One region of the Streptomyces sp. NPDC005784 genome, then DNA from elsewhere that is predicted to be linked to it. Evidence: riboswitches for the same ligand, from Rfam matches in the RefSeq annotation. Region 1 holds a riboswitch; each other region holds the start of a gene.
The links. A riboswitch is a leader RNA that binds a small molecule or an ion and turns the genes downstream of it on or off. The one in region 1 is predicted to bind cobalamin.
Positions count from the first base shown of each region.

Region 2: linked by a shared signal. The riboswitch ahead of ACFYR3_RS21935 (ribonucleoside-diphosphate reductase subunit alpha) and the one ahead of ACFYR3_RS15795 (CbtB-domain containing protein) in region 1 are both predicted to bind cobalamin.
Region 3: linked by a shared signal. The riboswitch ahead of ACFYR3_RS00385 (cobalamin biosynthesis protein) and the one ahead of ACFYR3_RS15795 (CbtB-domain containing protein) in region 1 are both predicted to bind cobalamin.

Region 1 is NZ_JBIAIQ010000008.1:46,270-56,298, forward strand. It holds gene meaB (methylmalonyl Co-A mutase-associated GTPase MeaB) at 1-103, shown strand, start outside; gene ACFYR3_RS15785 (hypothetical protein) at 786-1,637, shown strand; gene ACFYR3_RS15790 (CbtA family protein) at 1,985-2,743, opposite strand; gene ACFYR3_RS15795 (CbtB-domain containing protein) at 2,765-2,986, opposite strand; cobalamin riboswitch at 3,027-3,173, opposite strand; gene ACFYR3_RS15800 (enoyl-CoA hydratase/isomerase family protein) at 3,448-4,536, opposite strand; gene ACFYR3_RS15805 (cupin domain-containing protein) at 4,778-5,302, opposite strand; gene ACFYR3_RS15810 (Rrf2 family transcriptional regulator) at 5,442-5,876, shown strand; gene ACFYR3_RS15815 (DsbA family protein) at 5,873-6,784, shown strand; gene ACFYR3_RS15820 (ABC transporter substrate-binding protein) at 7,384-8,946, shown strand; gene ACFYR3_RS15825 (ABC transporter permease) at 8,978-10,006, shown strand; gene ACFYR3_RS15830 (ABC transporter permease) at 10,009-10,029, shown strand, end outside.
Region 2 is NZ_JBIAIQ010000013.1:112,131-122,159, forward strand. It holds gene ACFYR3_RS21915 (cytochrome P450) at 1-5, shown strand, start outside; gene ACFYR3_RS21920 (hypothetical protein) at 115-573, opposite strand; gene ACFYR3_RS21925 (putative Ig domain-containing protein) at 727-2,817, opposite strand; gene ACFYR3_RS21930 (ribonucleotide-diphosphate reductase subunit beta) at 3,239-4,273, opposite strand; gene ACFYR3_RS21935 (ribonucleoside-diphosphate reductase subunit alpha) at 4,273-6,654, opposite strand; cobalamin riboswitch at 6,789-6,938, opposite strand; gene ACFYR3_RS21940 (GNAT family N-acetyltransferase) at 6,991-7,509, opposite strand; gene mctP (monocarboxylate uptake permease MctP) at 7,585-9,195, opposite strand; gene ACFYR3_RS21950 (DUF3311 domain-containing protein) at 9,192-9,479, opposite strand; gene ACFYR3_RS21955 (GntR family transcriptional regulator) at 9,732-10,029, opposite strand, start outside.
Region 3 is NZ_JBIAIQ010000001.1:82,016-92,044, forward strand. It holds gene ACFYR3_RS00375 (inorganic phosphate transporter) at 1-517, shown strand, start outside; gene ACFYR3_RS00380 (hypothetical protein) at 538-756, shown strand; cobalamin riboswitch at 893-1,036, shown strand; gene ACFYR3_RS00385 (cobalamin biosynthesis protein) at 1,142-2,101, shown strand; gene ACFYR3_RS00390 (cobyric acid synthase) at 2,098-3,693, shown strand; gene cobN (cobaltochelatase subunit CobN) at 3,690-7,343, shown strand; gene ACFYR3_RS00400 (putative cobaltochelatase) at 7,340-9,361, shown strand; gene cobO (cob(I)yrinic acid a,c-diamide adenosyltransferase) at 9,361-9,960, shown strand; gene ACFYR3_RS00410 (cobyrinate a,c-diamide synthase) at 9,954-10,029, shown strand, end outside.

The DNA of each region.
Region 1 (10,029 bases):
GGCCATCGCCCCCGACCTCGAACGGCAGGTACGGGAGGGCGGGTTGACGGCCACGCTCGCGGCGGAGCGCATTCTGAAGGTGTTCGGCGGCGAAGGCCGCTGAGCCGGCGGCTCGGGCGGAGGCAGGGCGAAGGCAGTTGAACCGCACGGGCGGTGACGGGGCGAAGGCAGTTGAACCGCACAGGCGGTGGCGGGGCGACGGCAGTTGAACCGCACGGGCGGTGACGGGGCGAAGGCAGTTGAACCGCACGGGCGGTGACGGGGCTCAGCCCGGTCACCGCCCGTGTTCGCGTTCACGGGTGATCGCTCCACCGTCACCCACAACCCTGTTGACGGCTCATCACTCCCCTTCCGTTCAGGCCGAGTTCGCGAGGCCGTTCAACCGGCCACCGGATGCGGGACGAAGGTGCTGGTGTCCCCATCCGCCGAGGCGGTCGGAGAGCCGCTCGATGTCCGCGCGCCTCCTCCTCGGCGACCCGGCGGATCGAGTCGAGCCACGCCGCACGTCATGAACACGGCGCGCCCGGCCGCCGTACTTCGTGGAACCGGAAGCCATCCGGTGCGCCCACGCTCCTTGACCCTCCGCCGTTTCCCACGCGGGGTCCTCAAGCCGGATGGGCGGTTACTGCCGAGCGAGGTGCAGACGGTGCCGAGACCCAGAGCGAGATCACCGCGGGCGCAGTACGTCAATACTCATGCCGCGCGCGTTCAGGATGCGTTCAGGTTGGCCTTGCCAAGGTTCAACAGTGATCAAATCCCCCACACACCGCAGGAGCACGCTTTTGATGACGAAATCCGTGATGAAGAAGCTGCCGGAGGTTACTCTGGCGTTCTGGATCATGAAGATCGCCGCGACGACCCTGGGTGAGACGGCGGGCGACCTGTTCGCCCAGACCCTCAAACTCGGCTACTTCGTGACCACGATCGCCCTGTTCCTGCTCTTCGTCGTGACGCTGGTCGTCCAGCTCAGGTCACGTCGGTACAACCCGTTCTTCTACTGGACCGTGATCCTGTCGACCAGCATGGCCGGCACCACGACGTCCGACTTCATGAACCGCGACGCCAGCGCCAAGTACCTCTCGGGCGGCGCCAAGTCTCTCGGCTGGGGGCCACAGGGCCTCGGTCTCGGCTATCCCGAAGGCGCCGCCATCCTGATCTCGATCCTCCTTGCGATCTTCCTCGCCTGGAGACTGAGCGGGATGACGTTCCAGATCCGAGACATCGTCACCTTCCGCGGCGAGGCGCTGTTCTGGTCGGCGATCCTCGTCTCCAACACGCTCGGTACGTCGATGGGGGACTTCCTCTCCGACAGCTCCGGCCTCGGCTACCTGGGCGGGGCGCTGCTCGTCACGGGACTTCTGGCGGTACTCGTCGCGCTGATGAAGGTTCCGGCGGCGTCGAACGTCCTGCTGTTCTGGATCGCCTTCGTCCTCACCCGCCCGCTGGGCGCCACGGCCGGTGACTTCCTCACCAAGCCGCTCGCCAAGGGCGGACTCGACCTCGGAACCGCCGGCTCGTCGGCCGTGCTGCTCGTCGTCCTGTTCGGCCTCATGGCCTACGCCCACATCCAGGAACGCCGCAGAGCCGAGCCCGGCCCGGAGGCGGAAGCGGTCCGGCAGGAAGCCGGCCGTCCGTGAGTCCGGCCGTGGGCATGTCTCCACAGCCCTAGGGACACCTGCCGATCCTGCAGGGTGATCCACCGGCACTCTGGCCGCCGATCTGCTCTCGGCCGGCGATCAGTTGCCCGCATTCCCGGACGGTCAGCGCGACAGCGCGACCGATTCGCGACGACCGAGCGTGATGTGGCGTGGCTGGGTATGTCTGCCCACTCGGGTCTCCACTCCTCGCCTCGGCGGTTCGGTCCCGTCGGTCGGTTCCGTGGCCGCCGGAAGGCACACGCCCCTGGCCCTGTGATGTCGGTGTCCGTGAAACGCGAGAGAGCCCCCCGGATGGTTCCGAGGGGCCCTCTTGTGTCCCGAAGGATTCAGTTCGCGGCCGGAACCGATCGCCCGGACGGGACCGTCGCGGGCCGGGGGTTGAGCATGCGCTCGGCCAACTCGCCGAAGACCAGGCCGAATCCGCCCCACAGGGTGGCCTGGATGGCCAGGGCGGAGAGCCTGAACCGCCACAGCAGGGTGGCCGGGAAGTCCCCGGGCACCTCGTTGATCACGGGCAGGAACTCGTAGGCCAGGCCGATCGCGACGGCGAAGGCGGCCACCGCGGCGACGGTGGCGTACCAGGTGCCCAGGCTGGGCGCGAGGCGCTTGCCGAGGATGGTGGCGCCGATCGCCAGGAGCACGCTGAGGACCATCATCAGGAAGTACAGCGTGGTCCGCTTGCCGATGGTGTCGGGGTCGCCGACCGACGGGGGATTGGCCGGGTACTTCAGGAACGGCACGACGTACACGGCGAGGAGCGCGGTCCCGGACAGCAGGAGCGCGGTCGCGCGCGGGCCGAAGCGGCCCACACGGCCGAGTGCGAAGCAGTAGGCGAGCGCGGCGATGCCGCCGAAGGAGATGCCGTAGATCAGGACACCGGTGGCGAGGCCGGCGGTGGACTGGAGGCTGCGGGAGACGAGTTCGACCTCGTGCCCGTGCGCGGGAGCGTGATGCTCCTCGAAGCCGATCGCGCTGTCGACGGTCGGTTCACCGAGCAAGTAGGCGACGACCAGGGCGAGTACACCGGCCGCGAGACCTGCGAGCATGCCTCGCACGAGCAGGTTTCTTACCGTTGCGGAGTTCATGGGCGTGTGTCGTCCCTCGCGTCAGTGGCAGGGGAAACCGAGCAGGTGGCGGGCGTCGTGCACCCACTCGTGGACGTCCTCGCCGGAGACGACGGAGGTGGCGCCCTGTTCGGCGCCGACGAAGTACAGCAGGACCAGCATCAGGATGCCGAAGAAGACCGCCCAGGGAGCTATCGCCTTCAGCGGCAGCGTGGCGGGAAGTGCGGGGGTGGTGGCTGTCGGCTGAGCGACGGTCTGCGCCATGGCAGGACCTCCTCGGGAGTTCGCGTCCCATCTCGGTGGTGCACAGGATGACGCCTACGGGTCTGACTCACGCGGCGCCCAGCGTGGCTGGGGCGTCTCGCTCACAGTGGCGCGACCGTGCCGGATTTCCACCGGCTTCCGTCTTGACGTCATCAATATCGGACCGACCGTACCGCGTGGTGACTACCTGGCCAAGACCGCGCCACGTGGGGTGATCTTCCTCTCGTCCCAGGTGGCGGGTCCTCTGTGAACGGCGGGTCACCGGTGCCGTTTCGGACGATGCCCGAAGAAGTGCCGGGTGGCTCCCCCGCGTTCGGCCGTGGGCGACGTACGAGGTTCGACGTTCGCGTCGTACAACTCGGCTGTCCGCGGGCGGAGTTCGGTGCGCACTCGGCCCGCGGGACGGGTTCCGCGGGCCGAGTGCCCGGGTCGGGTGAAGGCGCCGCGCCCGCTCGCCGGCCTCAGTCCCTCTGGATCGCCGTGCCCGGGTCGGCGAGCCCGAGTTCACGCTCGCCGAGGGAGACGAAGAAGCGCTCGACGTCGGCGTCGGTGACTTCGGCGAGGGTGGCCGGGGACCAGTGCGGGTCGCGGTCCTTGTCGACGATCTGGGCTCGGATGCCCTCGACCAGGTCGGGGGCGGAGAGGGCGGCGCAGGAGACGCGGTACTCCTGGTCCAGAACGCGCTCCAGCGAACCGAGCCGCCGGGCGCGACGCAGGGCGGCCAGCGTGACCTTCAACGCGGTGGGCGAGTTGCCGAGGAGGATCTCCGCCGTCTCCTTCGCCGCCGGATCGCCGACCGCGAGCAGTCGCTGGATGATCTCCTCGACCGTGTCGGCCGCATAGCAGGCGTCGATCCACTCCCGCCGCTCCGCGAGCTCGGCCGCAGGCGACGGCTGCACATGACGGGCCAGAGCCTCTTGTACCGGGAGAGCCGCGAGGTCGGAAACGAACTGCCGGAGCGACGAGGACGGCAGGTAGTGGTCGGCGAGGCCGCACAACAGAGCGTCGCCTGCGCCGATCGAGGCACCCGTCAGGGCGAGATGGGTGCCCAGTTCACCCGGGGCGCGGGCGAGCAGATGGGTGCCGCCGACGTCGGGGACGAAGCCGATTCCGGTCTCGGGCATGGCGATGCGTGAGCGCTCGGTGACGACCCGGACGCTGCCGTGCGCGGAGAGGCCGACGCCGCCGCCCATGACGATGCCGTCCATGACCGCGACGTACGGCTTGGGGTAGCGGGCGATGCGGGCGTTGAGGTGGTACTCGTCGCGCCAGAACGCGGCGGACGCGGTTCCGTCCCCGTCGCGCGCGTCGTCGTGGACGACGCGGATGTCGCCACCCGCGCACAGTCCGCGTTCTCCGGCGCCGGTGATGACCACCGTCTCGACGGCCGGGTCGTGTTCCCAGACTGCGAGGGCTTGGTCGATCAGGCGCACCATCGCGTGGTTCAGGGCGTTCAGGGCCTTCGGCCGGTTGAGGGTGAGGTGGGCGGCCCGTCCGCCGGTGTTCAGCAGGACGGCTTCCTCGGCGCCGGGTGCCTCGGTGCCGTTCATCCGAGAGCCTCCGTCAGGCCCAGGGCCACGATGACGCGCATGATCTCGTTGGTTCCTTCCGGGGGCCGGCGAATTTCGCAGGTCACGACGATCTTTTCGCTACGGTACCCACCGAGCGTCGTGGCCCCCGCGCGGGTGCGGAGTGCGCCCCCGAGCGGGTGCGGAGTGCGGTACGCCACCGGGTACCCCGGGTCGGTGGCGAGCCGCTTCGCCGTGACGCGCGGCCGAACGGCCTGGCCCGTCAGGCTTCCTCCCCCGGTCCTTCCTCCCCCGGCCGCAGCACGTACAGCTGAGGCAGGTTGACCACGATCGCCTCCTGGGTGCTGCGGGCGATGACGACGACGGCCTCGTCGGAGGGGTCCGGGTTCTCCTCGCGGTGCGGCACGAACGGCGGCACGAAGATGTAGTCACCGGGTGAGGTGCGCAGACGTACTTCCTCGGGCTGTGCACCCGAGTCGTCGAGGAAGACGAACTCGGGGTGTCCGCTCACCACATAGATGGCGGTCTCGGACGCTCCGTGGTGGTGGTCCGACGAGGCGGTGGAGGGGGCGACGTGGGTCTGGCCCATCCACAGCTTCTCGGACCCGACGGTGGTGCCGCTGACGGCGGCGAATCTGCGCATGCCTCCGCTCTGCGCCGTGTCGCCGTCGAGAGCGTCGGCGCGGATGTGGTGCAGGCGGGTGCGCAGGGGGCGTTCGGACTGCCCTTCGGCATCCGGGAGATGGGGGTGGAAACCTTCGCCGGGGGTGGTCAACGGCTCGCTCATGGTTGGGGACGCTAGAGCGGCCCGGAAAAGGATGTCAAGAGGTGTCCATTGCCCTTCACCTGCGGCAATGTTCCCGCAATGTATGCGGGGAAGCTGTGGAAGCCCTGTCGGCGGACAGCGTGTCGGGCATCATGAGCGCATGCATATCTCCGCGAAGGCGGACTACGCCACCCGGGCCCTGCTGGAGCTCGCCCGCGAACCCGCCCGCCCGCTCACTTGCGAAGCCATAGCCTCCTCGCAGCACGTCCCGTTCCGGTTTCTGAAGTCGGTGGTGGGCGAGTTGCGCCGGGCCGGCCTGGTGCGCAGCCAGCGGGGCTGCGAGGGCGGGTACTGGCTGGGCCGGCCCGCCGACCAGATCACGCTGCTGGACGTCGTACGCGCCGTGGACGGCGAGTTGATCACCCTGCGGGGCGAGCCGCTGGCCGGGCTCGACTACCCGGGTCCCGCCTCCGGGCTGCCGGGGGTGTGGCGTCGTATCGAGGCGGATGCCGCGGCGGTTCTGGGCGGGACGACCCTTGCCACGCTGCTGCCCGCCGAGGCGGCCGAACAGTTGCACCGGAAGGGAGCCGCGTGACCCGCCCGCCGGACCGGCCCGCGGTGGAGGTGGAGGTGGAGGTGGTGGAGTACACCGATCCGCTGTGTCCCTGGGCCTGGGGATCGGAGCCGGTGTTCCGCCGGCTCCGCGCCGCGCTGGGGGGCCGGGTCCACTGGCGCCGCACGTACTGCGTCCTCTTCGACCACGACGACGACCCGCCGCCCGATCCGGCGGCGGAGACCGCCTGGTACACGCGCTACGTCGAGGACATCAGCGCCCACACACGGGCGCCGCGGGCACGACGGCTGAGCCGGGTCGCGGCGAGTTCATGGCCGTCCTCGCTGGTCGCCAAGGCCGCCGAGCGGCAGGGCGACGAGGTGGCCGAACGGGTGCTGCGGCGGCTGCGGGAGAGTGTCTTCGTGCTCGGGGAGCCGGCTGACACCGTGGCGCTGGCCGAGTCCGCGGTACGGGGTGTACCCGGCCTCGACCGTGAACTGCTGGCCGCCGTACTGGAAGCGGTGCGCGCCGACCGTGCCGAGGCGCGCCGACCGGTCCCCGAGGTGCTCTCGGTGCGCGGCGGGTCGCCTCATCCCGGCGCCGCCAAGGAGACCGCCGACGGCGCGTACCGCTACGCGCTGCCGACCCTGCTGGTCCGCGCTCCCGCGGGGTGTCGTGTCGTACCCGGCTGGCGGCCGTACGAGGAGTACGCGTCGGCGATCGAGGAGTTGAGCCCCGGGCTGCCGACGGAACCCGTGAGGCCGGCCGCCTCGGATGCCCTCGCGCGGTACCGCAGCCTGACCGACCCGGAGCGCGAGCTGCTGACCGACGGTCCGTGGCCTCCCCCGGACGCCGTGCGCGTCGAGACCGGCAACGGCCCCTTGTGGCTGCATCCGGAGGAGGCCGCCGTGCACCCGGCCGGTGGCCGAGGCGCTCCTGCCGTGCCCTGACGGGTTTCTGAGCAGTGGTCAGGGCGTGGGCGGTGGCCGCTGTGCCCGTGTCCTGCCGAGACCGGCTCCTGAGCAGTTGCGGGGCGTTGCCGGTGGCGGTGCTCCCGCCCTTCCCCGGCGGCCCGCTGACCAGCCGTCAGGTCCGTCCCGCCCAATGAGACACCAATTGGTGTCCATTGACAGCCGCCGAGAACCGGCCCCAGGATGTGCACCATGCTCACGACGCACCCCGGCGTGGTGTGCCGCTACGTGGACCTGCGGCGCACCTGCAGCGCTCTCTGTCGCTGACCGCCCGCCAACCGCGGCCCCCAGGCGCCTGACGCCCGCCCCTCCGGCACCGGCCATGCACCGTTCCGCCGCCCGGCCCCCGTCATCGCGCGCCGCCCTCTCAGCGTTTCGTCGCCTCCGCCCCCTTCACCTCCCGGCTCTCCCCGCGATCCGCCGCCTCCTGCCCTGAGCGCGGCATGCCCACGTGCGCATCGAAGCCCACGCGGGCATGCCCGTCCCCGGCCTGCGCGGCGTCCGTCGGCGGGGCGTTCCGCCCTTGCTCTCCTTCCGCCGCCCCGGCGCGGGCGGGAGCCTTCGCAGAAAGAAAACCGATGCCCGGACGCCTCACGCTCCGCACCCACACCGCTACCTTCCGTTCCGACCGGCTGCGCGCCGCCGCCCTGGGGACCGCCCTTGCCACCGTGCTCGTCCCCGCGCTCGGTGCCTGCGGCGGCGAGGCCTCGTCGGCCACCGGCGGTGCCGCACTCAAGTGGACCTCCTCCTACTTCCCCGCCCACTGGGACCCGGTCGTCAGCGGCAGCTCGGCCCAGTTCCGTGAACTCGCCCTGGTGTACGCCTCGTTGACGCGCACGGACGAGAACGGAAAAGCCGTCCCCGACCTGGCCAAGAGCTGGGAGTACAACGCCAAGGGTGATGTGATCACCTTCCATCTGCGCCCCCACCTGAAGTTCAGCGACGGTGCGCCCGTCGACGCCGCCGCCGTGAAGGCAGCGATCGAACGGGCCCAGAAGCAGAAGAACTCGGCTCTCTTCGGCGACCTGACCTCGATCAAGTCGGTGGACGCCCAGGGCCTGGACGCGGTGATCCACCTCAGCCAGGTCGACTACCAGATCCCCCAACTGCTCGGCGAGCGCGTCCTGCAGATCGCCAGCCCCAAGGCGGCCGCCTCCCCCGAGAAGCTGGACCAGAGCCCGGTCGGCGCCGGCCCGTTCACCGTCACGCAGCTCGTCCCGGGCACCAAGGCCGTCCTCAAGAAGAACCCGGACTACTGGGACGCCAAGAACATCCACATCGACGACGTCGAACTGACCTCCGCCCCCGACGCCTCCACCGTGGTCTCCGGCCTCCAGACCGGCGTCTACAACTTCGCGGACATAGCGCCCAGTCAGGCCGACGCCGCCAAGAAGGCCGGACTCGACGTCTTCGTGCAGCCCGGCTTCAACGCCGCCAACCTCAGCCTCAACACCAACAAGGCGCCGTTCGACAACGACAAGGTCGTCGACGCAGTCCGCTACGCGATCAACCGTCAGGAGTTCGTCGACAAGCTGACCTTCGGCTACGGCTCCGTGACCAACCAGCCCTTCCCCAAGGGGTACGTAGCCTTCGACCCGCAGTCGGCGAACGCATACGCCTACGACCCGGCCAAGGCGAAGAAGCTGCTGGGCGAGGCCGGTTACAAGGCGGGCGGCCTCAAGCTCAACCTGGTCATCCCGGCCGAGGACCCCCAAGCCGAGATCGTCCAGGCTCAGTTGGCGAAGGTCGGCATCACCGTCACCATCAAGATCGACAAGAACTGGGCCACGCCGTTCTTCGCCAAGGACCTGACGTTCTCGCTGTACGGCACCACCGGGCGCGACTCCGCGGCGCAGACCCTCACCGCGCACTTCGGCCCGAACGGCCCGCTCAACCTCAGCTCACCCTATGAGCCGTCCGGTTTCGAGGCCGCCATCGCCAAGGTCCGCGAGACCCCGCTGGACTCGCCCGACTACGCGAAGGTCCTCCAGGCGGCGACCCGGGCCGGTCTGGAGAGCAAGGCCCTGGTCTTCACGTACTCCTCGCCCAACCTCATCGCCAAGAGCAAGTCCATCTCCGCCCTGCCGAAGAACCCGGCCCACATCGACTGGACCGGCGTGACCATCGCCGGCTCCAGCTGACACTCCGCCCACGACAGAGAGGGGGCAACCCATGACAACGACGGAGGCACCGGCCCCACCCGACGTCCGTCTCACGGCCGTCGCGGTCAGGACACGGCACACCCTGGGCCGCGTCCTGGCCGCCCTCGCCCGGTCGGTCGCGATCTTCGTGCCCGTCTTCCTGGTCGCGACGTTCGTGACGTTCGCACTGCGGTCACTGAGCGGGCTCAGCCCGGCGCGCATCCAGCTGGGCGAGGAAGCGACTCCCGAAGCGGTCGCCCGCGTCGAGGCCCACTGGGGCCTCGACCGGCCCTTCCTCGTCCAGTACGGGGACTGGTTCGGCGGCGTCCTGCACGGACAACTCGGCGCGAGCTGGACCAACGGCGCCGACATCTCCACCCTGATCGGCCTCGGCCTCGGTGTCAGCCTGTCGGTGGCGACCTTCGCGCTGCTCATCGGCGTGGTCGCGGGCTTCGCCCTCGGTACGGTCGCGGCACTGCGCCGCACCACCTGGGTCGACCGCGCGATCACGGGCTTCGTCACGGTGATCTCGGTGATGCCGGCCTTCGTCGTCGGCATCGTGCTGGTCGCGGTCTTCGCCGTGGGACTGCACCTGTTCCCCTCCGCCGGATACGTTCCGGCGGAGCAGGGGTTCGGGCCGTGGCTCGCCCACATCACCCTCCCCGCGGTCGCGTTGAGCTTCGACGTCGTCGCCGATGTCGCCCGGCAGCTGCGCGGCAGCCTCGTCGGGGCCTACCGCGAGAACTATGTGACGGGCGCGGTGGTGCGCGGGCTGAGCCCGCGCAGGATCTTCTTCGGCCATGTGCTGCGCAACGGCCTCGGGCCCGCGCTCGCCACCCTCGGCCTGAAGTTCCCCGCGCTGGTCGGTGCCTCCGTCGTCACGGAATGGATCTTCGGCCTCCAGGGCTTCGGACGGTTCGCCAACGACTCCGCGCAGGCCGGAGACGTACCGGCCGTGCAGGGCGTCCTCGTGGTGTCGATCGTGCTGGTCGTCGCCTTCAACCTGCTCGTCAACCTGGTGCTGGCGCGCGTCACGCCGGCCTCGCAGCGGGGGGTGTGACCATGGTGCGCCGCGTCCTCACC
Region 2 (10,029 bases), on a different contig from region 1:
GGTAAGGCGCTCGGACGGCCGGGCGTCCGCGCATCCGCCCGGCCGGTGTCCGGCCCGCACGTCCACAGGCGCACGTTCAGGCCGCCCTCGGGCCCCTGAACGTGCGCCGCGGTCTCACGCCTTCGGCACGACCACGGTGACCGTCCACTCCTGAAGGCCGTCGCAGGAGACCCGGGCCGGATCGCTCGGACACAGCGGCCGGGACGATGTCAGCCGGACCGTTCCAGCCGAGACCGCCCGGTAGGCGGCGGACGCGTCGCCCGGCTGGAGGACGATCCCGCTGTTGGTGGCCTCCAGCCCGGTTCCGGCGGTCTTCACGGGCGCCCACGGCCGGCGGGTCGTGCCGTCCAGGGAGACACGGATCGTCTCGCCCGGCGCCAGACAGTATGTATGGCCGGTGTCGGCGGCGCCCAGCTCCCCCTTCGCCGTGGCGCAGCTCGGGTGGGACGGGGTGGGGGACGGCGACACGGTGCCGCTGCCGCCCGCGTCGCCTCCGCTCTGCGTACCGCAGCCCGCGAGGAGCAGGGTCAGAGCGGCGAGGGCGATGGTCCGGGTGTGGGTCGTTCGGCGCATGGGGTGGCCTCCTTGCGGGTTGGACGTGCCACCGGTGGATCAGGATCCATCCCAGCGAATTCCAGGCCGCGCGCGACAGGGCCCCGGCCGCCGAAGCGACCGGGGCCCTGCCCGGGGTCGGGCCGCCGCGGCGGCCGGGGACCCAGACGCGGATCAGCTGGTCGTCAGGGCGGTGTCGTCCACGACGAAGCTGGTCTGGAGCGAGGAGTCCTCGACGCCGCTGAACTTCAGCGTGACGGTCGAACCGGCGAAGGAGGACAGGTCGAAGGTCTTCTGGGCGTACCCGGTGGCCTTGTTGAGGTTGGAGTAGGTCGCCAGCGTCGTGGAGCCCGCGGTGACGGTGAGTTTGTCGTAGGCCGAGGTGGTGGTGGTCTCGGCCGTGTCGATGTGGAGGTAGAAGGTGAGCGAGGCCTTGCAGCCGGACGGGATGGTCACCGACTGGGACAGCGTGTCGGTGTGCGTCGAGCCGTAGCCGTCGAGCCAGGCGTCGTACGAGCCGCCGTGCGTGGCCTCGCCGGTGTCATTGGTGATGACACCGCTCGTCTCGCTCCACACGGTCGCGCCCGACTCGAAGCCCTGGTTGCCGAGGAGCTGCGCCGAGGTGCAGGTGCCGCCGCCCGAGGTGCTGACGGTCCAGGTGAACGAGGCCGAACCGGAGGCGCCCGTGCTGTCCTTCGCCGTGACGGTGACCGCGTAGGTGCCGGCGGTGCTCGCGGTGCCGGAGATCAGCCCGGTCGAGCTGCTGATCGACAGCCCGGTCGGCAGCCCGGTCGCGCTGTACGTGAGGGTCGCGCCCGCGCTGTCGCTCGCCGAGATCTGCAGGCTCGCCGAGCCGCCGGTGGCCGTGGACTGGCTGCCCGGGTTGGTGACGGTCACGGTGTTGCCCGTGCTGGTGCCCGAGGTGAAGGCGGCCGTGCCGTTGGGGGTGCCCCAGCCGGTCGGGCCGTCGTAGCCGGTGGCCGCCGTGCAGAAGTACGACGTTGAGCAGGAGCCGTTGTTGCCGCTCGTCACGTCGTACAGGTTCGAGGTGTGGGAGTAGGGGTACTTCGCCGGGTAGTCGGCCGAACCCGGGGTGCCGGCCAGCGCGTACACGCCCGCGATGATGGGCGACGAGGCGCTGGTGCCGCCGTAGACCGCCCAGCCGGAGCCGCCGTAGGTGTCGTAGACGGCCACGCCGGTGGCGGGGTCGGCGACCGCGGAGACGTCGGCCTCCATGCGCTTGGTGCAGCCGGTGTCGGTCTGCCAGGTGGGCTTGGCGTCGTAGGCGGAGCAGCCGGAGCCGGTGCCCTCGGTGCTGCTGGTCTTCCAGACCGACTCGGTCCAGCCGCGGGTGCTGGAGGAGGTGCTCAGCGCGGTGCCGCCGACGGCGGTCACGTACTGGGAGGTCGCCGGGTACTCGGCGCCGTAGGCGGAGTCACCGGAGGAGACGGTGATGGCGACACCCGGGTGCTTGAAGTACGAGGTGTCCTCGCTGGTCTGCGAGGAGGACTCGGAGCCGCCCCAGCTGTTGGAGACGAACTTCGCGCCCAGCGTGACCGCTTCGTTCTCCGCGATGCCGAGGTCGGAGTCGTTCGCGGAGCTCGCCTCGACGAGGATGATGTTGCAGTTGGGGCAGACGGCGCTGACCATGTCGATGTCGAGCGCCTCCTCACCCGCCCAGCCGGTGTCGTTCGTCGGCAGTGAGGTGGTCGAACCGGTCTGGCTGACCTGCTTGAAGCAGCCGCTGGCCACGGTGCAGGCGGACAGGCCGAACTGCGAGCGGTAGGTGGCCAGGTCGGAGGCGGCGTTGGGGTCGTTGTAGGCGTCGACCACGGCGACCGTCAGACCGGAGCCGCCCGTCGAGGGCAGGTTGTAGGCGCTGTGCAGGTTGGCCGGGCTGAGGCCGGACACCGCGGCGGCGGCATCGGGGGAGACCTTGGCCGCGAGCTTCTGCGCGATGTCGGTGCGGCGCTGCGCGAAGCACGACATCCGACCGGGCTTCGTCGCCTCGGCGCACAGGTGCTTGGTCGCGACCTTCTGGCCGGCCTTGCCGGTCGAGTGGACCGCCTGGCGTGCGGGATCGGTGAGGGCCCCGGCGTTCTGGGTGGCCCGGGAGACGTGGGGGGTCGGCGCGGGCTGGGCGTCCGCGGGAGGGGCCGCGGCGAACCCGGCGAGGCCGAGGGCCAGGGCGGGGAGGGCGGCGGTGAGGAGTCTTCGCAGGCTCCGGGCGGGTCTGCCGGAGGGTATCGGGCGCTGGGAACGCATGGGGGTGTCGCCTCCATCGGTTCGAGGCCGGTGCCGCTCGGGCCGGGGTAGGGCCGTGTGCGACGCCATAGCCGGAAGTGGGGGTTCTCGGCGCTCTGAAGGGACGGGCCCGTGACGCGCGTAGCGTGAATCATGGGAAGGCGCGTCATGGGCATGCCAATTCAGTCGTCCTGGCGTGCCGTGGTGCGCGGCATGACGGGACGGCCAGAACCTAGCCGGGGTGAACGACACTCGAACAGCCGTGCCGGAAGAACTTTGCCGCTCCATGGACGGGGATTGGCTCGGCGATTGGAGGCACGGGGGCAGTACGTGACGAAAGCCGGGCCGCACAGGGCGGCCCGGCTCTCATCGCTGACGAACATTCAGAACATCAGAACTCAGAACATCAGAACACTCGAACCGGTCAGAACACTCGGACCGGTCAGAAGTCCTCGTCGAAGTCGACCGTGCCCTCCACCGCCACTTGGTACGCCGACGGCCGGCGCTCGAAGAAGTTGGTCAGCTCCTGGACACCCTGGAGCTCCATGAAGGAGAACGGGTTCTCCGAGCCGTAGACCGGCGCCAGTCCGAGGCGCACCAGGCGCTGGTCGGCGACGCACTCCAGGTACTGCCGCATCGAGTCGGTGTTCATGCCCGGCAGACCCTCGCCGCACAGGTCGCGCCCGAACTGCAGCTCGGCCTCGACGGCCTCGCGCAGCATGTCGGTCACCTGCTCCTGGAGCCGGTCGTCGAAGAGTTCCGGCTCCTCCTTGCGGACGGTGTCGACGACCTCGAAGGCGAAGCTCATGTGCATCGTCTCGTCCCGGAAAACCCAGTTGGTGCCCGTCGCCAGGCCGTGCAGCAGGCCCCGGCTGCGGAACCAGTAGACGTACGCGAAGGCGCCGTAGAAGAAGAGCCCCTCGATGCATGCCGCGAAGCAGATGAGGTTCAGCAGGAAGCGGCGGCGGTCGGCCTGGGTCTCCAGCCGGTCCAGCTTCTCCACCGAGTCCATCCACTTGAAGCAGAACTGCGCCTTCTCGCGGATGGAGGGGATGCTCTCGACGGCCGCGAAGGCCGCCGTGCGGTCGTCCGGGTTGGGCAGATAGGTGTCGAGCAGCGTCAGATAGAACTGGACGTGCACGGCCTCCTCGAAGAGCTGACGGCTCAAGTAGAGCCGTGCCTCGGGGGAGTTGATGTGCTTGTACAGCGTCAGCACCAGGTTGTTCGCCACGATCGAGTCGCCCGTCGCGAAGAACGCGACCAGCCGGCCGATCATGTGCTGCTCACCCGGCGTCAGCTTCGCGAGGTCGGCGACGTCCGAGTGGAGGTCGACCTCCTCGACGGTCCAGGTGTTCTTGATGGCGTCCCGGTAGCGCTCGTAGAAGTCCGGGTAGCGCATGGGACGCAGGGTGAGTTCGAAGCCCGGGTCGAGAAGGTTCTTGTCGGACGCGGCCTTCTCGGTGTTCGTGTCGCTCATTACTGGCAGGCCTCGCAGGACTCGGGGTTCTCAAGGGAGCAGGCGACGGCGTCGGGGTCGGCCACCTGCTGCACGGGGATGGTCTTCTCGGGCTGCGCCTGGGCCTGGGCCGCGCGGGCGATGCGCGTCGCCGGGCGGGAACGCAGGTAGTACGTCGTCTTCAGGCCCGACTTCCAGGCGTACGAGTACATCGAGGAGAGCTTGCCGATGGTCGGCGTCTCCAGGAACAGGTTCAGCGACTGGGCCTGGTCCAGGAACGGGGTCCGGGCGGCGGCCATGTCGATCAGGCCGCGCTGCGGGATCTCCCACGCCGTGCGGTACAGGTCGCGGACGTCCTGCGGGACCCAGGTGAAGCCCTGCACCGAGCCGCTGGACTCGCGCAGCGCCTCACGGGTCTGCGCGTCCCACACGCCGAGCTTCTTCAGCTCGGCCACCAGGTAGGAGTTGACCTGGAGGAACTCGCCGGAGAGCGTCTCGCGCTTGAACAGGTTCGACACCTGCGGCTCGATGCACTCGTACACGCCCGCGATGGACGCGATGGTGGCGGTCGGCGCGATGGCGAGGAGCAGCGAGTTGCGCATGCCGACCGCCGCGATCCGCTGCCGCAGCGCCGCCCAGCGCTCCGGCCAGTTCAGCTCGACGTCGAAGTGGTCCGGGTGCAGTACTCCGCGGGCCGTACGGGTCTTCTCCCAGGCAGGGAGGGGGCCGTTGCGCTCGGCGAGGTCCGCGGAGGCCTCGTAGGAGGCGAGCATGATGCGCTCGGCGATCCGGGTGGACAGGGCGCGGGCCTCGGGCGAGTCGAAGGGCAGCCGCAGCTTGAAGAAGACGTCCTGGAGGCCCATCGCGCCGAGGCCGACCGGACGCCACTTGGCGTTGGAGCGGCCCGCCTGCTCGGTCGGGTAGAAGTTGATGTCCACGACACGGTCGAGGAAGGTGACCGCGGTGCGCACGGTCTCGTCGAGGCGCTCCCAGTCGATGTCGTCGCCGACGACGAACGCGCCCAGGTTGACCGAGCCCAGGTTGCAGACCGCCGTCTCCCCGTCGTCCGTGACCTCCAGGATCTCGGTGCACAGGTTCGAGGAGTGGACGGTGTGGCCGGGCTCCGCCGTCTGGTTGGCGGTGCGGTTGGCGGCGTCCTTGAAGGTCATCCAGCCGTTGCCGGTCTGCGCGAGGGTACGCATCATGCGGCCGTACAGGTCGCGGGCCGGGATGGTCTTCTTGGCGAGACCCGACTCCTCGGCCTTGCGGTACGCGGCGTCGAACGCATCGCCCCACAGGTCGACCAGCTCCGGCACGTCGGAGGGGGAGAACAGCGACCAGACGCCGTCCTCGTTCACCCGGCGCATGAACTCGTCCGGGATCCAGTGCGCGAGGTTCAGGTTGTGCGTACGCCGGGCGTCCTCACCGGTGTTGTCGCGCAGCTCCAGGAATTCCTCGATGTCGGAGTGCCAGGTCTCCAGGTAGACCGCTGCCGCGCCCTTGCGCCGGCCGCCCTGGTTCACCGCGGCGACCGAGGCGTCGAGCGTCTTGAGGAACGGGACGATGCCGTTGGAGTGCCCGTTGGTGCCGCGGATCAGCGAACCGCGCGACCGGATGCGGGAGTAGGACAGTCCGATGCCGCCCGCGTGCTTCGACAGGCGTGCCACCTGGTGGTAGCGGTCGTAGATGGAGTCCAGCTCGTCCAGCGGGGAGTCGAGGAGGTAGCAGGACGACATCTGGGGGTGCCGCGTACCGGAGTTGAAGAGCGTGGGGGAGGACGGGAGGTAGTCGAGGCGGCTCATGAGCCGGTAGAGCGCGGCGACTTCGTCCACGGAGCGGGCCGTGTCGTCCTCGGCGAGACCGGAGGCCACCCGGAGCATGAAGTGCTGGGGCGTCTCGACGACCTGGCGGGTGATCGGGTGCCGGAGCAGATAGCGGCTGTGCAGCGTGCGCAGCCCGAAGTAGCCGAAGCGGTCGTCGCCTTCGGTGTCGATGAGCGCGTCGAGGCGGGCCGTGTGCAGCCGGACGAACGCGGCCGTGCGGTCGGCGATCAGCCCCTCGCGGTGGCCGACGGCGACCGACTCGGAGAAGGTCGTGACGCCCTGCGAGGCGGCCTCCGCGGTGATGGTGATCGCCAGCAGGCGGGCGGCCAGCCGGGAGTAGACGGGGTCCTCGGAGATGAGCCCCGCGGCCGCCTCCGTGGCCAGTTCGCGCAGCTCGGCCTCGTCGGCGAGGGCGGACCGGCCGCGCAGCGCCGCGGCGGCGACCCGGCCGGGGTCGGCGTCGGTGAGGTCGGCGGTGAGATCGGTCAGGGTCCGCAGCAGCGCGGTTCCGGGACCGTCGGTCTCCACCCGGGCCTGCGGCGCGGTCACTGAAGCCGGATCGGCTGGCGCGATGGTCACGTGGGGATCTCCCTCGCTCGGCACGGGGCCCGGCGGGGAGGAACGGGGCACACGGGAGCGCTTCTGGGCAGCAGCGCACCGCGTCCACCGGCCCATTTCCGCGAGGCCCGGACGTCGTCGGCACCCGGGCCGGACGGCCGGGGCGCGCTGTCGACAGGTCCTCGGACTGACGCGAGTGCGGGCACGCGGATAGGCGAACACGCACAGGTACACCGTTGCGGGACAGTTCCGGATTCGCACCGGATTCCCCTGCGGCGACAGCGACCATGAGCATACATCTTGTGCCGGGCTCCGGGAGTGCCCCCACATGTTGTGTCGGGTCGGTGTCCGCGAGCGCTACGGAGCGTGCTGGATCGTCAACTCGTAGGTGAGCAGCCGGATGTCGTCGAGCTCCGGAAGCGGGTTCCAGTCGCGGTCGGGGGTGCGGGTGAAGCCCAGGCGCTCGTACACGCGGTGGGCGCTGTGCATGGAGCCCTGGGTGGACAGCACGACGCGGATACAGCCCTCCACGGCCCGTGCCCGCTCGACGCAGGCGCGCACGAGGGCTTCCCCCGCGCCCCGGCCCCGTGCCTCGCGCGCGACCGCGAGCATCCGGAGCTCGGCCTCCCCGGCGCGGGCGAAGTCCGCCATGGGGCTGCCGTCCGCCACGAAGGTCACACTGCCGAGCACCCGGTCCCCCTCGACGGCGACCAGTACATCGGCGACGGCCGCGCGCCCCGCGACGTCCCGCAGTTTCTCCAGGTACGCGTCGCTCTCCCCGAAGTCGAGCAGCCCGTCTCCGAGATAGGCCCGCGCCGCGATCTCACCGACGGTGGGGTACTCCTCGGGCCGCGCCCGCCTGATGACGATGTCCATGCGGGCGAGTGTGCCCGACCGGCACGGCGACGGGCCGCCGGGTTTCGTCCGGCGGCCCGTCGTGGAGAGCTGTCGCTAGTGGCTCGCGTCCGCCGTGGCCGGCGGGAGCTCCGTCTCGACCCCAGGGTCTCCCGCGTCGGCCGTGTAGTCCTCGGGCGAGGTCTGGTCGATGCCGTCCGGGGCCTTGAACGCCCTGAGGGCGAAGGTGAGGACGACGGCCACGGCCACGTTCAGGACGAACGCCGTCAGGCCGATGTAGCCGATCTCCCCGATGCCGGGGATCTCCTTCGAGCTGCCGCCGAAGTGCTTCTGGGTCGGCGAGGCCACTCCGTAGGCGGCGATCGTGCCGTAGAGCATGCCGACCGCCCAGCCGCCCAGCAGCGCCCAGCGGTGGAACCAGCGGGTGAACAGCCCGCCGACCAGCGACGGGAAGGTCTGCAGGATCCAGATGCCGCCCAGCAGCTGGAAGTTGATCGCGACGGTCTTGTCCATGGTCAGGACGAAGACCAGCGCGCCCACCTTCACGAGCAGCGAGACCAGCTTGGAGACCCTGGTCTCCTGCCGCGGGGTCGCGGCCGGGTTGATGAAGTCCTTGTAGATGTTGCGGGTGAAGAGATTCGCGGCCGCGATCGACATGATGGCCGCCGGGACGAGCGCGCCGATGCCGATGGCGGCGAAGGCCACGCCCGCGAACCAGTCGGGGAACATGTTCTCGAAGAGCTGGGGGATGGCGAGCTGGCCGTTGGTGACCTTCACGCCGGCCGCGATCGCCATGAACCCGAGCAGGGCGAGCAGGCCCAGCATCAGCGAGTACAGCGGCAGGATCGTGGTGTTGCGGCGGATCACCTGCCGGCTGCGGCCGGACAGCGTCGCGGTGACCGAGTGCGGATACATGAACAGGGCCAGCGCCGAGCCGAGCGCGAGGGTGGCGTACGTCCACTGGCCCGCCTCGGCGGGGACGAGTCCGCCGGCCCCCGCGGCCGTGTACTTGGCGCTCGCCGCCTTGAAGATCTCGTCGAAGCCGCCCAGCTTGATCGGGATGTAGATGATGGCCACCGCGATCACGATGTAGATCAGCGTGTCCTTCACGAACGCGATCAGGGCGGGGGCCCGCAGACCCGAGGAGTAGGTGTACGCGGCCAGCACGCCGAAGGCGATGAGGAGCGGCAGGTCCTTGACGAACCAGTTGGTGCTGTCGCCGCCGCCCACGCCCATCACGTCGAGCACGGCCTGGATGCCGACCAGTTGGAGCGCGATGTACGGCATGGTGGCCAGGATGCCGGTGACGGCCACGGCGAGGGACAGGCTCTTGGAGCCGAATCGGCCGCGCACGAAGTCAGAGGTCGTCACATAGCCGTGCTTGTGGGAGACCGACCACAGGCGGGGCAGGAACGTGAAGATCAGCGGGTAGACCAGGATCGTGTACGGCACGGCGAAGAAGCCGGCAGCGCCCGCCGCGTAGATCGCCGCGGGTACGGCGACGAAGGTGTACGCCGTGTAGAGGTCGCCGCCGAGCAGGAACCAGGTCACCCAGGTGCCGAAGGACCGCCCGCCCAGGCCCCATTCGTCGAGGCTGTGCTCGTCGGCGGCTCTGCGCCAGCGCGCGGCCAGGAAGCCCATGACCGTGACGGCCAGGAAGAAGAAGACGAAGACGCCGAGGGCGACGCCGTTCACACCGTCGTTCATGCTCCGGTACCTCCCTTCGCGGCGGCGGAGGGGGAGGCGGAAGCGGCAGTGCGGGCCCGCTCGTCACGCCGCCACAGCACGTACGCGGTCACGGTCAGCGCCGTGGAGAGGGGTACCCACATGATCTGGTACCAGTAGAAGAACGGGATGCCGATGAACGCCGGGTCGGTCTTCGTGTAGGAGCCGACCCACAGCATCGCCACGAAGGGCGCGATCAGACAGAGGGCGATCACCACACGTACCGGTGTCACCACCGGTGGTTTCACTTCGGGCAGGTCTGACATAGGGCGACTCCGTCCCCTCATCGATCACCTGGGTAACGCGCAGGCAATCTAGGGGATGGTTCCGCTTTGCGGAACCCCTGCTCGGACGGCGGGTGTGGAGGGTTCGTGTCGGTGCGCCCGGCGCCCTCAGCAGGCGGGGAACCCCTCGGGCCGGTACGGCGCCTGACGGTCCGTCCGGGCCCGCCCCGCCGTGCGGCGCGACGCGCGGCCACGGGACCGTGTGTCCCGTACCCGCGCGTTACGCCATACGGCTCAGTCCTGCGGGCGCTTGAGGCGGGCGACGAACTTGTACCGGTCGCCCCGGTACACCGACCGCACCCATTCCACCGGCTCGCCCTGCCGGTCGATCGAGTGGCGGGAGAGCATCAGCATGGGCAGGCCCACGTCGGTGCCGAGCAGTCCGGCCTCGCGCGGGGTCGCCAGCGAGGTCTCGATGGTCTCCTCGGCCTCGGCGAGGTGGACGTCGTACACCTCGGCGAGCGCGGTGTAGAGAGAGGTGTACTTGACGAGCGACCTGCGCAGGGCGGGGAAGCGCTTGGCGGAGAGATGG
Region 3 (10,029 bases), on a different contig from region 1:
GATGGGCAAGGGCCTGACCGACCTCCAGCCGCAGCAGGGCTTCGCCGCCCAGACCAGCGCGGCCACGGTCATCCTGGCCTCCTCGCACATCGGCTTCTCGCTCTCCACCACGCACTCGGTCTCCGGCTCCGTGATGGGCGCGGGCCTCGGCCGCAAGGGCGGTGTGGTCCGCTGGTCCACCGCCAAGCGGATGGTCGTCGCCTGGGTCCTCACGCTGCCCGCCGCCGCCCTGGTCGGCGCGCTCGCCGAGTGGGTGACCGGTTTCGGTGTCTGGGGCACCGCCCTCGTCGCCGTCTTCCTGGTCGGATCCAGCTTCGCGATCTGGCGCCGCTCGCGCCGCGAGGTCATCGACCACACCAACGTGAACGGCTCCGAGGAGCCCGCCGGTGTGGTGACCACGGCCATCGCCGCCGTCACCCCGCCCCCGGCCGGCACCGTGACCGAGAACCTCACGGCCACCATCCCGGCTCCCGCCGAGCCCACGGCGAACCCGTCGGCGCCGTCCCCCGTGGCCTGAGAACCGAAGGAAGAAACAGCATGAACATCGACTGGTCAGCCCTCGGTTCCGTCTTCGGGGTCAGCCTCGGAGTGACCGTGGCCCTCGTCGCCCTCTTCACCCTCGGTGTCGCCGGCCTCTCCAAGAAGGAGTCGGCCCAGGGCGGTTCCGCGGTCGCGGCGGCCACCGGCGCCTACGTCTGCTTCGCGGCCTGCGCCGCGGCGGTGGCGTACGGCATCTCCCTGATCATCACCAAGTAACCCGGCACAAGCGGCCCGGAACAGGGTTGCGCCGAGCAGTACCGCGCGTGGGGTGCGGGACGGATCACCGTCCCGCACCCCACGCGTATGTGGGCCTGCGCACACTGTCCCTCCGCAGGTCAACAGCCAGTTGACGGCCGTTCTCACCCCGTGGTGGACTGCCGGAGCCAAGTACGGCGGCATGAGAGGAAGCCGGTGCGAATCCGGCGCGGTCCCGCCACTGTCATCGGGGAAGAAACTCCCCGGGAGCCAGGAACTCTCACCGCCGGTCTCGTCGAACCAGGGCGTGGACACCCTGAGTGAGGACATATCGCCATGCGCGGCTGCCCGTTTCCCGTTCCGCTGAGTACGAGGGTTCCACTCCACCCCATCGCGGGCTGACCCCGTGCGTGCCGATCGCGTCTTCGCGTACGGCGCCGCCGCCGGCCTCCTCGGCGACCTGCTGCTCGGCGATCCCCGCCGGGGGCATCCGGTCGCCGCGTTCGGGCGGGCCGCCGCGGCCGTGGAGCGGACACTGTGGCGTGACCACCGCGGGTGGGGCGCGCTGCACACGGCTGTCTGCGTGGGCGGTGCCACCGGACTCGCCGCGCTCACGAGCCGTTCCGTACGCACCTCCCGTACCGCTTCCGTCGCGCTGACCGCCGCCGCCACCTGGGCCGTCGTCGGAGGCACCTCCCTCGGCCGTGAGGCGCGGGCGATCGCCGGCGCGCTCGCGGCCGGTGACATCGACACGGCCCGGGAGCGGCTGCCGCATCTGTGCGGCCGCGATCCGCAGGCGCTCGACGCCGACGGGATCGCCCGGGCTGTCGTCGAGTCCGTCGCCGAGAACACCTCCGACGCCGTCGTGGGCGCTCTGGTCTGGGGCGCCGTCGCCGGGGTGCCCGGACTCGTCGCCTTCCGCGCCGTGAACACGCTCGACGCCATGGTCGGGCACAAGTCCCCCCGGTACCGGCGCTACGGCTGGGCCTCCGCCCGGCTCGACGACGTCGCCGGCTGGCCGGGCGCCCGGCTGACCGCCGTCCTCGCGGCCGCGGCCGGGCCCGACCCGCGGGGCGCCGTGCGGGCCTGGCGCGCGGACGCCCGCAACCATCCGAGCCCCAACGCCGGGCCCGTGGAGGCCTCGTTCGCGGGCGCGCTCGGCGTACGGCTCGGCGGCACCCTGTCGTACGGGGGACGCATCGAGCACCGGCCCGTGCTCAATGACGCGGGGCGCGCCGTCCACACCCACGACATCGAGCGGGCCGTACGGCTCTCCCGGCGCGTCGGCTGGCTCGCGCTCGGCGTGAGCGCCGCCGGACGGGTTCTGCTCACGGTTCCGCTCAACAGGAAGGGGCGCACCGCATGAGCGGCGGGCTGCTGATCGCCGGGACCACCTCCGACGCGGGCAAGAGCGTCGTGACCGCCGGGATCTGCCGGTGGCTGGTGCGCCAGGGCGTCAAGGTCGCGCCCTTCAAGGCGCAGAACATGTCCCTCAACTCGTTCGTGACGCGCGAGGGCGCCGAGATCGGGCGGGCACAGGCCATGCAGGCGCAGGCCGCCCGGGTGGAGCCGACCGCGCTGATGAATCCCGTGCTGCTCAAGCCGGGCAGCGACCGCACCAGTCAGGTCGTCCTGATGGGCAGGCCGGTGGGCGAGATGAGCGCGCGCGGGTTCTTCGGGACCTCCGGGCCCTCGGCGGAGCCGCTGTCGGGTGCCGGGTCCCCCGGTGAAAGGCTGCGCGGAGGGCGTCAGGAAGCACTCCTCGGGACCGTCCTCGACTGTCTGGCCCAGTTGCGGGGCACGTATGACGCGGTGATCTGTGAGGGAGCCGGCAGTCCGGCCGAGATCAATCTGCGGCGCACCGACATCGTGAACATGGGGGTGGCGCGGAACGCGGGACTTCCCGTGCTCGTCGTCGGTGACATCGACCGGGGCGGTGTGTTCGCCTCGTTCTTCGGGACGGTCGCACTGCTGTCCGCCGAGGACCAGGCGCTCGTCGCCGGGTTCCTCGTCAACAAGTTCCGCGGAGACGTCAGCCTGCTGGAGCCCGGCCTCGACATGCTGCACGGCCTCACCGGGCGGCGCACCTACGGCGTCCTGCCCTTCCAGCACGGTCTGGGCATCGACGAGGAGGACGGACTGCGGGTCTCGCTGCGCGGGGCCGTCCGCGAGTCGGCCGTCTCCTCCCCCGTCGGCGAGGACATATTGCGGGTCGCCGTGTGCGCGATCCCGCTGATGTCCAACTTCACCGACGTGGACGCGCTGGCCGCCGAACCGGGCGTCGTCGTGCGGTTCGTGGACCGGGCCGAGGAACTGGCCGACGCGGATCTCGTCATCGTGCCCGGAACCCGGGGCACGGTGAAGGCACTGGCATGGCTGCGTGAGCGCGGCCTCGCGGACGCGATCGCGCGCCGGGCCGCCGAGGGCCGTCCCGTGCTCGGCATCTGCGGCGGCTACCAGATCCTCGGACAGCACATCGAGGACGAGGTCGAGTCGCGCGCCGGTCAGGTCGAAGGGCTCGGACTCCTGCCCGTACGTGTGCGGTTCGCGCGCGAGAAGACGCTGACGCGGCCGGTCGGCAAGGCCCTCGGCGAGCGGGTCGAGGGGTACGAGATCCACCACGGTGTCGCCGACGTGAGCGGCGGCGACGCGTTCATGCGCGATGACGACGGAAACAGCCTGGACGGGTGCCGGGTCGGCTCCGTCTGGGGCACGCACTGGCACGGATCACTTGAGTCGGACGGATTCCGGCGGGCCTTTCTGCGCGAGGTGGCCGCCGCCGCGGGCCGCCGCTTCGTACCGGCGGGCGACACGTCGTTCGCGGCGCTGCGCGAGGAGCAGCTGGACCGGCTCGGCGACCTGATCGAGGAACACGCGGACACGGACGCGCTGTGGCGGCTCATCGAGTCCGGCGCGCCGCAAGGACTGCCCTTCATTCCACCGGGAGCACCCGAATGAGCACAGTGTTGTTGTTGTCGACCGCCGACACGGATCTGCTGGCCGCCCGCGCCGGCGGAACCGCCTACCGGATCGGCAATCCGACCCGGGTGGACGTCGCGGGCGAACTCCCCGCGCTCGTCGAGGGCGCGGACGTGGCCGTCGTACGGCTGCTGGGTGGCAAGCGGGCCTGGGAGGACGGGCTGGCCTTTCTGAAGGCGTCCGGTATCCCGACCGTGCTGCTCGGCGGCGAGTCCGTCCCGGACGCCGAGCTGATGGCCGAGTCGTCGGTGCCCGCGGGGGTGGTGGCGGAGGCGCTGCGCTATCTCGTCGAGGGCGGCCCGGCCAACCTGGCCGAGCTGGCCCGGTTCCTCTCGGACACCGTGCTGCTGACGGGTGAGGGCTTCGAGGAGCCGCACAAGAGCGCGGAGTTCGGCGTCCACGGCGAGCGCGCCTTCGTCGAGGGCCGGCCGACCGTCGGTGTGCTGTTCTACCGGGCCCACGAACTGTCCGGGAACACCGCGTTCGTGGACACGCTGTGCGACGCGATCGAGGCGCGCGGCGCCAACGCCCTTGCCGTGTACTGCGGTTCGCTGCGCGGTGCCGACCCGGGCCTGTACGAGATCCTGGGCCGGGCCGACACGCTCGTCGCCACCGTCCTCGCGGCGGGCGGTACCCACGCCTCGGAGGCGTCCGCGGGCGGCGACGAGGAGGCCTGGGACATCGGGGCCCTCGCCGACCTCGACATCCCGGTGCTGCAGGGGCTCTGCCTGACCTCGTCGAAGAGTGCCTGGGAGGCGTCGGACGCGGCCTTGTCCCCCATGGACGCGGCGATGCAGGTCGCGATCCCGGAGTTCGACGGCCGGATCGTCACCGTGCCGTTCTCCTTCAAGGAACAGGGTCCGGACGACGTCCCGGTGTACGTCGCCGACCCCGAGCGGGCCGCGCGGGTCGCCGGAATCGCCCTGCGGCACGCCCTGTTGAAGCACAAGCCGAACGCGGAGAAAAAGCTCGGGATCGTCTTCACCGCCTACCCGACCAAGCACTCGCGGGTCGGCAACGCGGTCGGCCTCGACACGCCCGCCTCCGCCGTACGGGTCCTCGACGCGCTCCGGGACGCGGGCTACGCCCTCACCGAATACCCCGACAACGGCGACGAGTTGATCCACCGGCTCATCGCGGCCGGCGGTCACGACGTCGAGTGGCTGACGGAGGAGCAGCTCGCCGCCGCTCCGGCGCGCGTGCCGCTCGCCGACTACCGGGCCTGGTTCGAGACGCTCGACCCCAAGCTGCTCGAGGGCATGCTGGAGGCCTGGGGCGAGCCGCCGGGCTCGCTCTACGTCGACGGCGACGACATCGTGCTGGCCTGCCTGCAGTTCGGGAACGTCGTGGTGATGATCCAGCCGCCGCGCGGCTTCGGCGAGAACCCGATCGCCATCTACCACGACCCGGACATGCCGCCGTCGCACCACTACATGGCGGCCTACCGCTGGCTGGAGAACAGCTTCGGCGCCGACGCCGTCGTGCACATGGGCAAGCACGGCACGATGGAGTGGCTGCCGGGCAAGGGACTCGGGCTCAGCGGCGGCTGCGCGCCCGACGCCGTCCTCGGCGAACTCCCCCTGGTCTACCCGTTCATCGTCAACGACCCCGGTGAGGGCACGCAGGCCAAGCGGCGCGGGCACGCCACCGTCGTCGACCACCTCGTACCGCCGATGGCGCGCGCGGACACCTACGGGGACCTCGCGAAGCTGGAGCAGCTCCTCGACGAGTACGCGCTCGTCTCCGACCTGGACCCGACGAAGGCCCCGGCGGTCCGCGCGCAGATCTGGACGCTGGTCAAGGCGGCCGAGCTCCACCACGACCTGCACGTCGACGAGCAGCCGGACGACGGCGACTTCGACTCCTTCGTCATGCACATCGACGGCTATCTGTGCGAGATCAAGGACGTGCAGATCCGCGACGGACTGCACATCCTGGGCGGCGGTCCGGAGGCCGAGCCGCGGGTGAACCTCGTGCTCGCCGTGCTGCGCGCCTCGCAGGTGTGGGGCGGCACGGCGAACGCGCTGCCCGGCCTGCGCGCCGCTCTCGCCGAGCACTTCGGCCTGGTGGAGAAGGAGTTGCTCGCCGAGCCGGGCGCTCCGGTGAAGGCGCCCGTCGAGCTGACGGACCTGGTCGAGGGCCCGGCCCGTTCGGCCGCCGACGCGATCGACCTGCTGGAGCAGTTGTGCCGCCGGGCGGCGCTGGGCCTGGAGGAGCGCGGCTGGGACCCGGCCGCCGTCCCGGCGCTCGTGCGCGAGGTACTCGGCGTCGAACTCCCCGACGCCGTCGCGGTGCTGGGGTTCGCCTGCCGTGAGGTCGTGCCGCGGCTCGCCCGGACGACGGACGAGATCGGGCACATCCTCAAGGCGCTGAACGGCGGTTACGTGCCGGCCGGTCCGTCGGGTTCACCGACGCGCGGGCTCGTCAACGTCCTGCCGACCGGCCGCAACTTCTACTCGGTCGACCCCAAGGCCATTCCTTCCAGGCTCAGTTGGGAGGTCGGCCAGTCCCTCGCGGACTCCCTCGTCCAGCGGTATCTGCAGGACACGGGCGCCTACCCGACGTCCGTCGGACTGACCGTCTGGGGCACGTCCGCGATGCGCACCCAGGGCGACGACATCGCGGAGATCCTCGCGCTGCTCGGCTGCCGCCCGGTGTGGGACGACGCGTCGCGGCGCGTGACCGGCTTCGAGGTCGTCCCGCTCGCCGAGCTCGGCCGCCCGCGCATCGACGTCACGGTCCGTATCTCGGGCTTCTTCCGGGACGCGTTCCCGCACGTCGTGGGTCTGCTCGACGACGCGGTGCGCGCGGTCGCGGAGCTGGCCGAGCCCGCCGACCGGAACTACGTGCGCAAGCACGCCGACGAGGACACGGCCGAGCACGGCGACCGGCGGCGCGCGACCGCCCGTATCTTCGGCTCCAAGCCGGGCGCGTACGGTGCCGGTCTGCTGCCGCTGATCGACGCCCGCAACTGGCGCTCGGACGCCGACCTCGCCGAGGTGTACGCGGTGTGGGGCGGCTACGCCTACGGACGCGGGCTCGACGGGCGCGCTGCGCGCGGGGACATGGAGACCGCGTTCAAGCGCATCGCGGTCGCGGCGAAGAACGTCGACACCCGCGAGCACGACCTCGTCGACGCCGACGACTACTTCCAGTATCACGGCGGCATGGTCGCCATGGTGCGGCATCTGACGGGGGCCAGCCCCGAGGCGTACGTGGGCGACTCCGCCGTACCGGACCAGGTGAAGACGCGCACGCTGGGCGAGGAGACGCACCGCGTGTTCCGCGCCCGGGTGGTCAACCCGCGCTGGATGGCCGCGATGCGCCGCCACGGCTACAAGGGCGCCTTCGAGATGGCGGCGACCGTCGACTACCTCTTCGGCTACGACGCCACGGCCGGGGTCGTGGACGACTGGATGTACGAGAAGTTGGCGTCCGAGTACGTGTTCTCGCCGGAGAACCAGGAGTTCATGCGCAAGTCCAACCCCTGGGCGCTGCGGGGCATCACCGAGCGGCTCCTCGAAGCCGCCGACCGCGGGCTGTGGGCTGAACCCGACGCGGAGACGCTGGAGCGGCTCCGCGCCACCTATCTGGAGCTCGAAGGCGACTTGGAGGGCGACGACCAGTGAGTACCCCGTTCCCGTTCACGGCGGTGGTCGGCCAGGACGACCTGAGGCTCGCGCTGTTGCTGAACGCCGTCAGTCCGGCGGTCGGCGGAGTCCTCGTGCGCGGCGAGAAGGGCACCGCCAAGAGCACCGCGGTGCGTGCCCTTTCGGCGCTGCTGCCGGAGGTCGCCGTCGTTCCCGGGTGCCGATTCTCGTGCGACCCGGCCGCCGCCGACCCCGCGTGCCCGGACGGGCCGCACGAGGCGGCGACCGGCACGCAACGCCCCGCCCGTATGGTCGAGTTGCCCGTCGGGGCGTCCGAGGACCGGCTGGTGGGCGCGCTCGACATCGAGCGGGCGCTCGCGGAGGGCGTGAAGGCGTTCGAGCCGGGTCTGCTGGCCGACGCCCACCGCGGGATCCTCTACGTCGACGAAGTGAACCTGCTGCACGACCACTTGGTCGACCTGCTGCTGGACGCCGCCGCGATGGGCGCCTCGTACGTCGAGCGCGAGGGTGTCTCCGTACGGCATGCGGCGCGGTTCCTGCTCGTCGGGACGATGAACCCCGAAGAGGGTGAGCTGCGGCCGCAGTTGCTCGACCGGTTCGGGCTGACCGTCGAGGTAGCGGCCTCGCGGGAGCCAGACCAGCGCGTCGAGGTCGTGCGGCGCAGGCTCGCCCACGACGACGATCCGGCCGGCTTCGCGGCGCGCTGGGCCGACGAGGAGGCCGCCGTGCGGGCCCGGATCGTGGCGGCCCGCGCGCTGCTGCCCTCCGTGCGGCTCGCTGACGGGCCGCTGCGGCAGATCGCCGCGACCTGCGCGGCCTTCGAGGTGGACGGTATGCGCGCCGACATCGTGATGGCGCGGACCGCGACCGCGCTCGCCGCGTGGGCGGGACGCACCGAGGTCCTCGCCGAGGACGTACGGCAGGCGGCGCTGCTCGCGCTGCCGCACCGGCGGCGGCGCAACCCGTTCGACGCGCCCGGGATCGACGAGGACAAGCTCGACGAGACGCTGGAGGAGTTCGGGGGCTCGGACGGTGGTTCGGAGGACGACGAACCGGACCCGGACCCGGATCCGAACGGGCCGGGAGGCGGCGGGCAGCCGCCGCAGGACGGGCCGGACGACGGCTCCCCTGCCGGTGACGTGCCCGCGCAGGGCGAGCCGTCGGAGAACGGGCAGGCGCCGGCCGGACAGGGCGGTGAGCAGTCGCCCGTACGGGCCGCCGAGCCCTTTCGGACGAAGGTGCTGAGCGTGCCCGGACTGGGCGAGGGCGCGGCCGGGCGGCGTTCGCGCGCGCGGACCGAGCACGGCCGCACGACCGGGTCGCGGCGGCCGAACGGGACGCTCACCAAGCTGCACCTGGCGGCGACCGTGCAGGCCGCCGCCCCGCATCAGCTGGCGCGCGGACGGTCGGGCCGGGGTCTCGTCGTACGGCGGGACGATCTGCGGCAGGCGACGCGCGAGGGCCGGGAGGGCAACCTCGTGCTCTTCGTCGTGGACGCCTCCGGGTCGATGGCGGCGCGGCAGCGGATGGGCGCCGTCAAGGGCGCCGTGCTGTCGCTGCTGCTCGACGCGTACCAGCGGCGGGACAAGGTGGGTCTGGTGACCTTCCGTGGCAAGGAGGCGCAGGTCGCACTGCCGCCGACCTCGTCCGTGGACGCGGCGGCGGCCCGGCTGGAGTCGCTGCCGACCGGCGGGCGGACGCCGCTCGCGGCCGGGCTGCTGCGGGCCCACGAGGTGCTGCGGGTGGAGCGGCTGCGGGACGCCGCCCGGCGGCCGCTGGTCGTCGTCGTGACCGACGGGCGGGCCACGGGCGGGGCCGAGCCGGTCGCGACGGCAGGACGCGCCGCGCGGCTGTTCGCGGCGGACGGGGTCGCCTCGGTGGTCGTCGACTGCGAGACGGGCCCGGTAAGGCTCGGGCTCGCGGGCCGGCTCGCGGGAGAGCTGGGCGGCACACCGGTGACGCTGGACGAGCTGCGGGCCGATTCGATCGCCGGGCTCGTCCGGGACGTGCAGGGGACTTCCAGGAGGGCCGCGTAGTGCCACAAGGACAGCCGAGTGTCGTACCGGACGACGGTTTGACGACTCGTCAGCGTCGTAATCGGCCGCTGGTCGTCGTGCACACGGGGATCGGCAAGGGCAAGTCCACCGCCGCTTTCGGGCTCGCGCTGCGCGCCTGGAACCAGGGGTGGCCCATCGGGGTGTTCCAGTTCGTCAAGTCGGCGAAGTGGAAGGTCGGCGAGGAGAACGCGCTGCGCGTTCTCGGCGCCTCCGGCGAGGGCGGGTCCGTCGACTGGCACAAGATGGGCGAGGGTTGGTCCTGGGTCCAGCGCGACGCGCAGATGGACAACGAGGAGAAGGCCCGCGAGGGCTGGGAGCAGGTCAAGCGGGACCTCGCCGCCGAGACGTACAAGCTGTATGTGCTCGACGAGTTCGCGTATCCGATGCACTGGGGATGGATCGACACCGACGAGGTCGTGGCGGTGCTGCGGGACCGTCCGGGCACCCAGCACGTCGTGATCACCGGGCGGAACGCCCCTGAGAAGCTGGTCGACCTCGCCGATCTCGTGACCGACATGTCCAAGGTCAAGCATCCGATGGACGCCGGCCAGAAGGGGCAGAGGGGCATCGAGTGGTGACGTCCTCCGTTCCCCGGCTGGTCATCGCCGCGCCCACCTCGGGCAGCGGCAAGACCACCGTCGCCACGG